DNA from 3 places in the Nonomuraea sp. NPDC000554 genome. Region 3 is predicted to be linked to each of the others. Evidence: predicted binding sites of a transcription regulator. Region 3 holds the regulator's gene; each other region holds the start of a gene.
The links. Region 3 encodes HrcA, which represses chaperone genes, less so after heat shock. Its sites were predicted from a motif close to TTGGCACTCTCNNNNNGAGAGTGCCAA; they were not measured.
Positions count from the first base shown of each region.

Region 1: a site for HrcA is predicted at 2,756-2,782, ahead of groES (co-chaperone GroES). Genes of this name have one in related genera too.
Region 2: a site for HrcA is predicted at 3,243-3,269, ahead of groL (chaperonin GroEL). Genes of this name have one in related genera too.

Region 1 is NZ_JBEPDC010000002.1:446,174-450,322, reverse strand. Features, by position in the region: gene ABT294_RS06005 (hypothetical protein) at 1-1,176, opposite strand, end outside; gene ABT294_RS06000 (THUMP-like domain-containing protein) at 1,382-2,572, opposite strand; gene groES (co-chaperone GroES) at 2,872-3,183, shown strand; gene groL (chaperonin GroEL) at 3,257-4,149, shown strand, end outside.
Region 2 is NZ_JBEPDC010000011.1:43,198-47,346, reverse strand. Features, by position in the region: gene ABT294_RS21520 (HelD family protein) at 1-479, shown strand, start outside; gene ABT294_RS21515 (YbhB/YbcL family Raf kinase inhibitor-like protein) at 651-1,181, shown strand; gene groL (chaperonin GroEL) at 1,507-3,132, opposite strand; gene ABT294_RS21505 (cold-shock protein) at 3,437-3,637, opposite strand; gene ABT294_RS21500 (MoaD/ThiS family protein) at 3,867-4,142, opposite strand.
Region 3 is NZ_JBEPDC010000005.1:347,062-351,210, reverse strand. Features, by position in the region: gene ABT294_RS12875 (sensor histidine kinase) at 1-318, shown strand, start outside; gene ABT294_RS12870 (roadblock/LC7 domain-containing protein) at 309-728, shown strand; gene ABT294_RS12865 (GTP-binding protein) at 756-1,310, shown strand; gene dnaJ (molecular chaperone DnaJ) at 1,297-2,436, opposite strand; gene hrcA (heat-inducible transcriptional repressor HrcA) at 2,448-3,461, opposite strand; gene ABT294_RS12850 (hypothetical protein) at 3,617-4,149, shown strand, end outside.

The DNA.
Region 1 (4,149 bases), on a different contig from region 3:
CGTTTCGAGGTGGTTGTCGAGGTTGTTGAAGCGGCCCTCGTTGCGGGTGGCCGCCTCGGTGAGGTGCTGGTCGGTGCCCGCCAGGGCCTGGTCGAGCGCGCCGAAGCGGCTGTCGACGCGGCCGTTGAGCTGGTCGAAGCGGTCGTCGTGGCGGCTCAGGTGGGCGTCGACCGCGGTGAGCCGCTTGCCGGCCGTGTCGAGCTGGTCGTCGACCGAGGTGATGCGCTTGTCGACGCCGTCGAGACGGGAGTCGACGCCGCCGAGGCGGGTCTCGATGTCGGTCAGGCTCTCGTCGGACGACTCGATGCGGCCGTCGACGCTGCTGAGCCTGGTGTCGATGGCCAGCAGCCTGCCGTCGACCCGCTCGGCCCGGCCGTCGAGCCCGTCGAGCCGGCCTGACAGGCGCTGCTCGGTCTCGCCGAGGTGGCTGGTGAGGCGGTGCTCCGCGGCGTCGATCTTGATGCTCACCTGCTCGGTGACCGAGCTGAGCCGGTCGGTGGTGGCGGCCAGCCTGGCCTCGACGGTTTCCGGCAGGCCGAGCACGGCGGACTCGATGCGGTCGGCCCGCGCCGTCAGCTCGCCGATCGACTTGTCGAGCCTGGAGAAGCGGTTGGCGGCGGCCTCCATGCTGACGGTGAGCTGGCCCAGCTTGGTGGCGAAGTCCCCCATCCGGCCGGCCAGCCCGTCGGCGCCGTCGGTGCCGTCGAGCAGCGACTGCAGCCGCTTGAGCGTCTTGTCGACGCTCTCGCCCACGGTGCCGAGGTCGGCGCGCAGGCCGGGCAGCTCGGCCACCGGCGAGACCTGCTCGTTGATCGCCTCGATGCGCGCGTCGACGGTGCCGACCTGCTCGCCCACGGTGTCGACGTGATCGCGGACCGCCTCGATGTGCTGGGCCAGACCCTCTGCCCACATCGGGGGCTTGGCGGTGATGTCGTCGAGGCGGCCGCTCACGGTCTCGAGGGTGCCGCTGAGGCCGCCGAGCTCGCGTTCGCGTACCTCGCGCAGCAGCCACTCCATGCCTTCGAGGCGCTGGCGGATCTCGTCGAGGACGGCTCCCTGCGTGCGCTGCTCGTAGACGTGATCCTGGCTGACCCGCGCGAGCAGATCCCGCATCCTCTCGTTGATGGCCCGTTCGCTGCCTGCCTGCAGAAGGCCGGTGTGGTTGGAATGATCCACCGAAAGCTCCTTCGACGCCGACGGTCTGCCATGGTCGGTAGGTCCGGTTTGCTGATGAAAGAAGGAGGAACGCGGTTAAGCGCAACAGGGGAGAACTCCCGCCCGCCCACCTTAGCCTTTCGATCAAGGTACGTCAGGGGCGCGGAAGAAGTTCGTGATTATCGATGGATCGCCCTGATTTGTCATTCTCGCAGGTCAGAGCCGGTCAGCGCTGGTTGCAAATGAGGACGGAGGGGCGGTCCATGACGCGCGTCAAGATGATTGTCGCTGATTTGTCGCCGGAAAGGCGACGGTGCAATTCGCTGCGCAGCCGGTCGATGTCGACCGCCGATCCCCGCTTTTTGACGACGACATTCCCGATTTCTCGTTCCCTGAGCGCGGCTCGCAGCCGTTTCACCGAGAACGGCATCACCTCCCGCACCTCGTACCGGGCGGCCCAGGGGGTGTCGACGGGCTCGTCGGCCGTGATGTAGGCGATCATCGGGTCGGCCAGCCGCCCGCCGACGAGCTCGGCCACCTCTCCCACGAGGTGCGCCCTGATCGCGGCGCCGTCGGGCTCGTACACGTAGCGGCCGACGGGCCCGGTGGGGGCCGTCACGCCGGTCGCGGTGAGGGTGTGCCCGCCCGGGAGCAGCGTGGCGCGCCGGACGAGCCCCGTCGCGGCCTCACCGGTCCACAGCGACGCCTCCTTCACCTCGCCCCGGTACGACACCCACTCGGCCTCCGTGCCGTCGGGGATGAACTCGTACGGGATGCCGGGGGCGACCTTGAGGCACGCCCGCGCGGCCCGGGACAGCAGGTCGAGCACCACCGGCCACGGCGGCGAGTAGGCCATCGGGTCGAACGTCCGCCCCCGGGCGGAGCCGCTGACGACCCGGCGGGCCGGGTCGGCGAACAGGACGTCGTAGCCCTCGGGCGCGGCCTCGGCCGCGTCGCCCACCGTGACCGTCACCCTGTCGGAGAGTCCGAGCGCCTCGGCGTTGGCCCTGGCCACGGCGACGGTCAGCGGGTCGGTGTCGAGCGCGTCCACCGTGCAGCCGGCGCGGGCCAGCGCGACGAGGTCGCCGCCGACCCCGCAGCAGACGTCCAGGACGCGCGGCGCGCCCGGGACGGCGGCGGTCAGGCGGCGGGCGCGGTGGGCGGCCACCTCGGCGCGGGTGGACTGCTCCAGGCCGTGCGGGGTGAAGAACATGCGCTCGGCGTCGGCGCCGAACTTGGCCTTGGCGCGCTCGCGTAGGCTCGCCTGGGTGAGGGCGGCCGAGGTGAGCGTGGCGTCGTACGTCCGGCGCAGCCTCGTGGCGGCGGCGAGCGGGTCGGTGCCGGTGAGTTCGACCGCCTCGGCGAGCGCGCGCAGGCCGCGCGGGGTCAGCAGCTCGGTGAAAGCGTCGAGGTCCACGTCATACGACGGTAGCGCGTGCGGCCGGGGGACGCTTCGGCGCGTCGTTTTCGCGGGTCGTGAGCTGCAGGAAGCCCGCCAGATCGGCGATCCAGGACGTTCTGGCCCAGGGCCGCCACGGCTGATCGCTCTGAGCAGACGCGTTCGTGTTGACTGTCAAGCCCCTCTTGCATATGTTTCCTGTTGGCACTCTCCCCTTGAGAGTGCCAACGTGCGACGAGGCAGGTCTGACACCCGCGACGGCAGGCCCCGCTGGTCGCCTCTTCTAGATCATTCAAATCTGAAGGGGAGGTCCGATCGTGACGACCGCCACCAAGGTTCCCGTTAAGCCGCTCGGCGACCGCATTGTGGTCCAGCCGCTTGAGGCCGAGCAGACGACCGCTTCCGGTCTCGTCATCCCTGACACCGCCAAGGAGAAGCCGCAGGAGGGCAAGGTCCTCGCGGTGGGCCCGGGCAACTGGGACGAGGACGGCGACAAGCGGATTCCGCTCGACGTCAGCGAGGGCGACATCGTCCTGTACAGCAAGTACGGCGGCACCGAGGTCAAGTACGGCGGCGAGGAGTACCTCGTGCTCTCCGCCCGCGACGTTCTCGCGATCATCGAGAAGTAAGCCGGTTGTGTCGAGCCCCGGGCGCGCTCTTGGCGGCCGGGGCTTTCGACACTAGGAGAGGAATCTCAGCAAAATGGCGAAGATCCTGGAGTTCGACGAGAACGCTCGCCGCGCGCTCGAGCGTGGTGTCAACGCCCTCGCGGACGCCGTGAAGGTTACCCTCGGCCCGCGCGGCCGCAACGTCGTCATCGACAAGAAGTTCGGTGCTCCGACGATCACGAACGACGGTGTGACCATCGCTCGTGAGATCGAGCTGGAGGAGCGCTACGAGAACCTCGGCGCCCAGCTCGCCAAGGAAGTTGCCACCAAGACCAACGACATCGCGGGCGACGGCACCACCACCGCGACCGTCCTGGCCCAGGCCATGGTCCGTGAGGGTCTGCGAAACGTGGCCGCCGGCGCCTCGCCGCTGTCGCTCAAGCGCGGCATCGACAAGGCCGCCAAGGAGATCAGCGACAGGCTGCTCGCCAGCGCCCGTCCGGTCGAGGACAAGAAGGAGATCGCCAACGTCGCGACGATCTCCGCTCAGGACGCCCGCATCGGCGACCTGATCGCCGAGGCGTTCGACAAGGTCGGCAAGGACGGCGTCCTGACCGTCGAAGAGTCCAACGCCATGGGCATGGAGCTCGAGTTCACCGAGGGCCTCCAGTTCGATAAGGGCTACCTGTCGGCGTACATGGTCACCGACCCCGAGCGCATGGAGGCCGTCCTCGAGGACGCCTACATCCTGCTCACCCAGGGCAAGGTCTCCTCCATCGCGGACTTCCTGCCGCTGCTCGAGAAGATCGCCCAGACGAAGAAGCCGCTGCTCGTGGTCGCCGAAGACGTCGAGGGCGAGGCCCTGGCCGTCCTGGTCACCAACAAGATCCGCGGCACCTTCACCTCCGTCGCCGTCAAGGCCCCGGGCTTCGGCGACCGCCGCAAGGCGATGCTGCAGGACATGGCCATCCTCACCGGCGGCCAGGT
Region 2 (4,149 bases), on a different contig from region 3:
AGGTCACCGAGCTGACGCTCGGCTTCCGCGTGCCTCGCGAGGTGCTCGACTACGCCGCCCAGCTGCTCCCGTCCATCGCCCCCGGCCTGGCGCCGCCGCGCTCCCTGCGTCCTGGCGTGGGCTCGCTGGCGGTACGGCAGGGCGGCGCGGTCGCGGAGGCCGTCCGCGAGGCGCTGGAACGTGAGGGCTCGATCGGCGTCATCGTGCCCGACGCGCTGGTGGCCGGAGTCTCCGCCGAGCTCGACGGCCTGGCCCACGCCGTGCTCGGCCCCGACTCCACCGAGGAGCACCGGCTGCTGGTCATCCCGGCGACGCTGGCCAAGGGTCTGGAGTACGACCACGTGATCGTGGTCGAGCCCGCCGACATCGTGGCGGCGGAGCCGCGCGGCCTGGCCAGGCTGTACGTGGTGCTCACCCGTGCGGTCACCTCGCTCACCGTCCTGCACCACAAGGCGCTGCCCGCCCAGCTGACGGCCTGAGCGCTCCCGTGTGGCGGGCCACCCGCCACACGGCACCCCCGCTCACCGAGCCGGTTCCGGAGGGCCGCCCGCCGGTTTCCGGATGACGCCCGCCACACGGCATGCCGATTCCGGCGGGGCGGCCCGTCCCTAGGATGGTGGCGACGAGCTCTCTCACCCTAGGAGGACGCCGTGCCCGCACCGCTCCCGCACGAATACCTGCCGCCCGTTCCCGCGCTCGTGGTCGAGAGCGACGACATCACCGACGGCGAGAGGCTGAGCGACCTCCACGTCTTCAACGACTGGGGGATGACCGGGCAGAACCTCTCGCCGCACCTGCGCTGGTCAGGCGCCCCGGCCGAGACCCGGAGCTACGCCGTCACCTGCTACGACCCCGACGCCCCCACGGGCAGCGGGTTCTGGCACTGGGTGCTCTACGACCTCCCGGCCTCGGTCACGGAACTGGCCACCGGCGCAGGCACCGGCCCCGAGTTCAAGGGGCTCCCCCAGGGGGCGGCGCACGCGCGCAACGACTACGGCACCAAGGAGTTCGGCGGCGCCGCTCCCCCTCCGGGCGCCCCGCACCGGTACGTCTTCACCGTGCACGCGCTCGGCGTCGACGCGCTGGGCGTCGGCAGCGACGCGAGCCCGGCCGTGGTGGGTTTCAACATCACCGCCAACACGCTCGCCCGCGGCCACATCGTCACCCACTTCGGCGTCTGACACACCGCGCCCCCGAACGCCCCAAAGATCCCGGAGCAACCACTCCCGCGCCTCCTGATGAGGTGCGGGTGGCGGCACATGACCACCTGATCGGCAGGTGCCTGGGGCCGAAGGGCCCGAGCTGCCGGGCGCGACGCAGGAGGGCCCGAACGACAGCTGCCCGGGCCTGGAAGGCCCGAGCCGCCGGACTCAACGTCAGAGGGCCCGAACGACAAGCCGGCGGCCGAAACCCGGCGCGGCGCAGGGGCCCGAATGGCGGGCCGGGGGCGGACACAAGAAAAGGGCGGCCCGAACGGGTCGCCCTGATCTCGTGTGAGGCGTGGACTCAGAAGTCCATGTCGCCGCCGCCCGGCATGGCCGGGGCCGCGGGAGTCTTCTCCGGCTTCTCGGCGATGACGGCCTCGGTGGTGAGGAAGAGCGCCGCGATGGAAGCGGCGTTCTGCAGCGCCGAACGCGTCACCTTGGCCGGGTCGATGATGCCCGACTCGAACATGTTCACGTACTCACCCGTAGCGGCGTTGAGGCCCTCGCCCGGCGTGAGGTTGCGAACCCGCTCGACCACGACGCCGCCCTCAAGACCGGCGTTGACCGCGATCTGCTTCAGCGGCTCCTCCAGCGCCTTGCGGACGATCGCCGCACCGGTCGCCTCGTCGCCCTGGAGCTCGAGCTTGTCGAACGCCTTCGCGCCCGCCTGCAGCAGCGCCACGCCACCACCGGGGACGATGCCCTCCTCGACGGCCGCCTTCGCGTTGCGCACGGCGTCCTCGATCCGGTGCTTGCGCTCCTTCAGCTCGACCTCGGTGGCCGCACCGGCCTTGATGACGGCCACGCCGCCGGCCAGCTTCGCCAGACGCTCCTGGAGCTTCTCACGGTCGTAGTCGGAGTCGGTCCGCTCGATCTCGGCACGGATCTCGTTGACCCGACCGGCGATCGCGTCGGGGTCACCGGCGCCGTCGACGATGGTGGTCTCGTCCTTGGTGACGACGACCTTACGGGCACGACCGAGCAGGTCGAGCGTGGCGTTCTCCAGCTTGAGGCCGACCTCCTCCGCGATGACCTGACCACCGGTCAGGATCGCGATGTCGCCCAGCATCGCCTTGCGACGGTCACCGAAGCCCGGAGCCTTGACGGCAACCGAGCGGAACAGACCGCGGATCTTGTTGACGACCAGGGTGGCCAGGGCCTCGCCCTCGACGTCCTCGGCGATGATCAGGAGCGGCTTGCCCGACTGCACGACCTTGTCGAGCAGCGGCAGGAGGTCCTTGTTCGCCGAGACCTTCGAGTTGACGATCAGGATGTACGGGTCTTCGAGCACGGCCTCCATGCGGTCGGAGTCGGTGACGAAGTACATCGACGTCATGCCCTTGTCGAAGCGCATGCCCTCGGTGAGCTCGAGCTCGAGGCCGAAGGTGTTGCTCTCCTCGACGGTGATGACGCCTTCCTTGCCGACCTTGTCCATCGCCTCGGCGATGAGCGAGCCGATCTCGGGGTCGGCGGCGGAGATGGAGGCGGTGGAGGCGATCTGCTCCTTGGTCTCCACGTCCTTGGCCAGCTTGGAAAGCTCCTCGCTGACCCGCTCGACGGCCGACTCGATGCCCTTCTTCAGCGACATCGGGTTGGCGCCGGCGGCCACGTTACGCAGACCCTCACGTACCAGCGCCTGGGCGAGCACGGTGGCGGTGGTGGTGCCGTCGCCGGCGACGTCGTCGGTCTTCTTGGCGACTTCCTTGACCAGCTCAGCGCCGATCTTCTCCCAAGGATCCTCGAGCTCGATCTCCTTGGCGATGGAGACACCGTCGTTGGTGATCGTGGGAGCGCCCCACTTCTTCTCCAGCACGACGTTGCGGCCCTTGGGGCCGAGGGTCACCTTGACGGCGTCAGCGAGCTGGTTCATACCGCGCTCGAGACCGCGCCGGGCGTCCTCGTCAAACGCGATCATCTTGGCTGCCATAAGGCTAGACCTCCCAGATGCAGGGTGGCTTGTTGTGGACCGAGCCGACGCCCGCGACGGCATATGGGCCCGCAACTCCGTTCGGCAGGCCCCATCGCCTCGATCCCGTGTTGGCACTCTGTGGAAGAGAGTGCCAACGAACTGTTTAGCACTCTACCCAGCCGAGTGCAAGCGAACACCACTGCCGCCCAGGTCAGTCGGTACGGCGGGCCACTCGGCCCGCCGTACCCAGGTCGGCGGGAAGGGGACGGCGAGACCGCACGGACTGCGCTGCCGTGCGGGCCGGCCGATGCGTACCAGTGCTTCAGACCGTGCGGACAGACTCCGCCTGCGGCCCCTTCTGACCCTGCGTGATCTCGAACTCGACACGCTGTCCCTGTTCGAGAGAGCGGTACCCGTCCATCATGATCGCTGAGTAATGGACAAAAACATCCTTACCACCGTCTACCGCGATGAAGCCGTAGCCCTTGTCCGCGTTGAACCACTTGACGGTGCCCTGCGCCACTTCCGACTCCTCTTACTGGGCTCACAGATCGCGCCCATTCCATACGCGACCCGTAATCGCATGACTTATCGCTAAATCAGCCAGACGATCGCCCTCGACCATACCTGTGGCACGGCGTTTGGCAACAGAGTCAATCTACGAACCGCATATTTCGTCCAGAGGGTGAGCCCGTTGAATTGAACGGGAAATGAAGAAGGCGCCCCGAGGGGCGCCCTTCTCCGCCTGACGGTCAGCCGCCGGCGACTGCCGGGATGATAGAGATCTGTGCGCCTTCAGGTGCTGGCGTGTCGAGCCCTTCGACAAAACGGACGTCCTCTTCGCCAACGTAAACGTTGACAAAACGACGAATCTTGCCCGAATCATCCAGAATTCGCGCTCCGATGCCCGGGTAGTCGGAGTCGAGCTTGGCAAGGACGTCACGAAGAGTCGCGCCTTCGCCACTCACTTCCGCGTTACCGCCGGTGTACGTGCGCAGGATGGTGGGAATCCGCACAGAAACGCTCATGGGTTTA
Region 3 (4,149 bases):
CGGCTCGGCGTCCGGGTGTGGCTGCACGAGTCGCCGCTGAGCGGCGTCACCGCGCGGGTCGTGCTGCCCGAGGGGCTGCTGGCGGCCGAGCAGGACGCGGCGCCGGCGACCACCGCGAACGGCCTGGTCCGCCGGAAACCCAGGAGGCGCGGGCGCCGCCGTGCGGAGGAGTTCGCCCACTGCGGGCCGGCGGAGCAGGCGGCGGGACGCTCGCCCGAGCGCGTCAGGACCATGCTCAACACGTTCAGGGCAGGTGTGCGCGAGGGAGAGCGGCAGGCCGCCCGCGAGAGGGAAGAGGAGGACTCCGCATGCCCGTGAGCACGGAGGCGCAGAACTTCAACTGGCTGCTCGCGAACTTCGTGAAGGGCACCGACGGCGTCACCGACGCTGTCGCGGTCTCTTCCGACGGGCTGCTCATGGCGGTGTCAGAGGGGCTGGGCAGGGAGGGCGGCGAGCAGCTCGCGGCCATCGTGTCGGGCCTGTCGAGCCTGTCGAGGAGCGCTTCCCGCAGGTACAGCATGGCCGGGCTGAAGCTGGTCATGGTCGAGATGAACAAGGGGTTCCTGCTGGTCTCGGTGATCTCCGACGGCAGCTGCCTGGGCGTGCTCGCCGACGCGAACTGCGACCTTGGGCGCATCGGCCACGAGATGGCCGTGCTGTGCGAACGGGTCGGCGGGGTGCTGACGCCGCAGCTCGTCGCGTCGCTGAAGAACACGCTGCCATGGTGAGCCGGCCACCGGCGAAGAGGGCGGTCCGTGGTGTCGCGGGCTGACCCGCCGGCCGCGCGGTCGGCGAAGATCGTGGTCGCGGGCGGCTTCGGCGTCGGCAAGACCACGTTCGTGGGCGCGGTCTCCGAGGTCGAACCGGTCACCGCCGAGGCGGCCATCACCACCGCCGCCGCCGAGTGCCTGTTCGGCGTGGACCGGAAGGCCGCGACGACCGTCGCCTTCGACTTCGGCCGGCTCACCCTCCGCAACGGCGTCGTGCTCTACCTGTTCGGCACCCCCGGTCAGGCCCGCTTCGCCTTCCTCTGGGACGACCTGGTGCACGGCGCGCTCGGCGCGGTCGTGCTGGTCGACACGCGCCGGATCGAGCAGTGCTTCCCGGCCGTCGACTTCTTCGAGGAGCGCGGGATGGCGTTCGCGGTGGCCGTCAACAACTTCGACGGGGCCGCGCGGTTCGACCTGGACGAGGTGCGCGAGGCCCTGGGCGTCGCCTCCGACGTGCCGTTCGTCGACTGCGACGCCCGCGACGGGGAGTCGGTCAAGGAGGCCATCGCGGCGCTCCTCGACGGGGTCACCTCCCGTTGAAGGCGTCGCGCAACCGCGAGAAGAAGCCCTGCTGGCCGGGGGCGAACTTGCCGGGCGGGCGCTCCTCGCCGCGCTGCTTGGCCAGCTCGCGCAGCAGCTCCTCCTGCGCCTGGTCGAGGCGCATCGGGGTCTCGACGTTGACGTGGATCAGCAGGTCGCCACGGCCCGACTCGTTGAGCCGCTGCACGCCACGCCCGTACATGGTGATGACCTGACCCGCCTGGGTTCCCGGCCGGACGTCGATCTCCTCCGAGCCGTCGAGGGTCTCGACCGCGAGGATGGTGCCGAGCGCGGCGGCCGTCATCGGGATCTGCACCGTGCAGTGCAGGTCGTCGCCGCGCCGCTCGAAGATCTCGTGCGCGCGCTCGACGATCTCGAGGAACAGGTCTCCGGGCGGGCCGCCACCGGGGCCGACCTCACCCTCCCCGGCGAGCTGGATGTGCGTGCCGTCCTCGACGCCCGCGGGGATGCGGACCTTGATCGTACGCCGGGTGCGGACGCGCCCGTCGCCCGAGCACTCCTGGCAGGGGTGGCGGATGATGGTGCCGAAACCGCCGCACTGGGGGCACGGCCGCGACGTCATCACCTGGCCCAGGAACGACCGGGTGACCTGGGAGATCTCGCCGCGCCCCGAGCACATGTCGCAGGTGTCGGGGTGGGTGCCGGGCGCGGCGCCCGCGCCCTGGCAGACCTCACAGCGCACGGCCGTGTCGACGACCAGCTCGCGGGTGGTGCCGAAGGCGGTCTCGCGCAGGTCGAGCTCGACGCGGATGGTCGCGTTCCTGCCCCTGCGGGCTCTCGTGCGGGGGCCGCGGGTGGCTCCGGCCGTGCCGAAGAAGGCGTCCATGATGTCGCTGAACGGGAAGCCGGCGCCGAAGCCGCCTGCCCCCGCGCCCGCCCCGGCGCCGCCGAAGGGGTCGCCGCCCAGGTCGTACATCTGGCGCTTGTTCGGGTCGGACAGCACCTCGTAGGCCTGCGTGATCTCCTTGAACCGTTCCTGGGTCTCGGGATCGGGGTTCACGTCGGGGTGCAGTTCGCGGGCCAGCCTGCGGTAGGCCTTCTTGATCTCGTCCTGACTGGCGTCACGGCGCACCCCGAGGGTGGCGTAGTAGTCGCTGTTTGCCACTTATCGACCTCTTAAGATGCAGCCAGGATCTGGCTGACGTAGCGTGCCACCGCGCGCACGGCGCCCATCGTCACGGGGTAGTCCATCCTCGTGGGACCCAGCACGCCGAGCCGGGCCAGTTGATTGTCACCGGAACCGTATCCGGTCGCGACGATGGACGTGCCCCGTAGATACGGGTTCTCCGACCCGATGCGCACGGTGAGCGCGGACGGTGTGTCTGTGGAAGTCTCGCCGAGCAGCCGCATGAGCACGACCTGCTCCTCCAGCGCTTCGAGCACGTCGCGCAGGCCGACGGTGAAGTCGGCCCCGGCCAGGTTCGCCGCGCCCGCGAACACGATCTTCTCGTCGTGGCGTTCGACCAGCGTCTCCAGCAGCACCGACAGGATCGTCGCCACCACAGGACGGTCCTCGACGGGCAGCCGCTCGGGCAGGTCGGCGATCTGCTCGGGCACGTTGCTCAGGCCGCAGCCGTCGAGGCAGGCGTTGAGGACCGCGCGCAGGTGCGCGACGCGGGTGTCCTCCACCACCTCGGGCAGCTCGATCACCCGCTGCTCGACGCGGCCGGTGTTGGTGATCAGAACGAGCATGACCCGCCGCTCGTTCAGGGGGACCAGCTCGACGTGCCGTACCGTGGAACGGGTCAGGGTGGGGTACTGCACGACCGCGACCTGCCTGGTGAGCTGCGCGAGCAGCCGCACCGTGCGGGTCACCACGTCGTCGAGGTCGACCGCGCCCGCCAGGAACGTCTCGATCGCCCTGCGCTCCGCCCCGGACAGCGGCTTCACCTGTGACAGCCGGTCGACGAACAGGCGGTAGCCCTTGTCCGTCGGGACGCGGCCCGCACTGGTGTGCGGCTGGGTGATGTACCCCTCCTCCTCCAGCGCGGCCATGTCGTTCCTGACCGTCGCCGGGGAGACCTTGAGGTTGTGGCGCTCGGCCAGCGCCTTGGAGCCCACCGGTTCGTTGGTGGACACGTAATCCTCGACAATGGCGCGGAGCACCGCCAGCTTCCGATCATCGAGCACGTGCTCACCTCCCTGCCTCTTCCTTCGGGAACGACAGATCTAGCACTCTGTGTTCCCGAGTGCCAAGTGTACGGCTCCTGGTCACCAGGCGCGATGACACAGGCGTCCAACGTCCTGCTAGTCAGTTCCAAGCGACAGGCATCACACTTGCGGACATGACCGACAATTCCCAGCCCCCGACCTTCGGGCCGCCGCCCGGCCAGGGTCCCTCCTACCCCGGTCAACCTCCTCAGTTCGGGCAACCTCCCCAGTTCGGGCAGCCTCCATACGGCCCTCCTTACGGCCAGCCGCAGTACCCGCCGCCGCCCCCGTACGGCCAGCCCTATCAGTTCCCGCCCCCCGTGGACCCCAAGCAGATCAGGCCGCGCCTGTGGTGGATCGCACTGGGCTGGGGTGTCGCGGTCATCTGCGGCGTGGTCGGCGTGGTCCTGTTCGCCGCCGGCGTCCTGGGCTCCGTGACGAGCGCCGCACCGTCCAAGACGTTCGCGGCCGGCCAGGACGTCACCGTCACCGTCGACCCCGCCGACAAGCCCGCGATCTACCTCGCCAGCGCCTCCCAGGTGCACTACGAGTGCCGCATCTCCGGCGGCCCCGGGCAGGCCAAGCTGGCCAACACGCCGATCAACCAGACGGTGACGAACGACGGCGACGTCTGGGAGCTCATCCTGGTCGTCAACGCGCCCGCCAA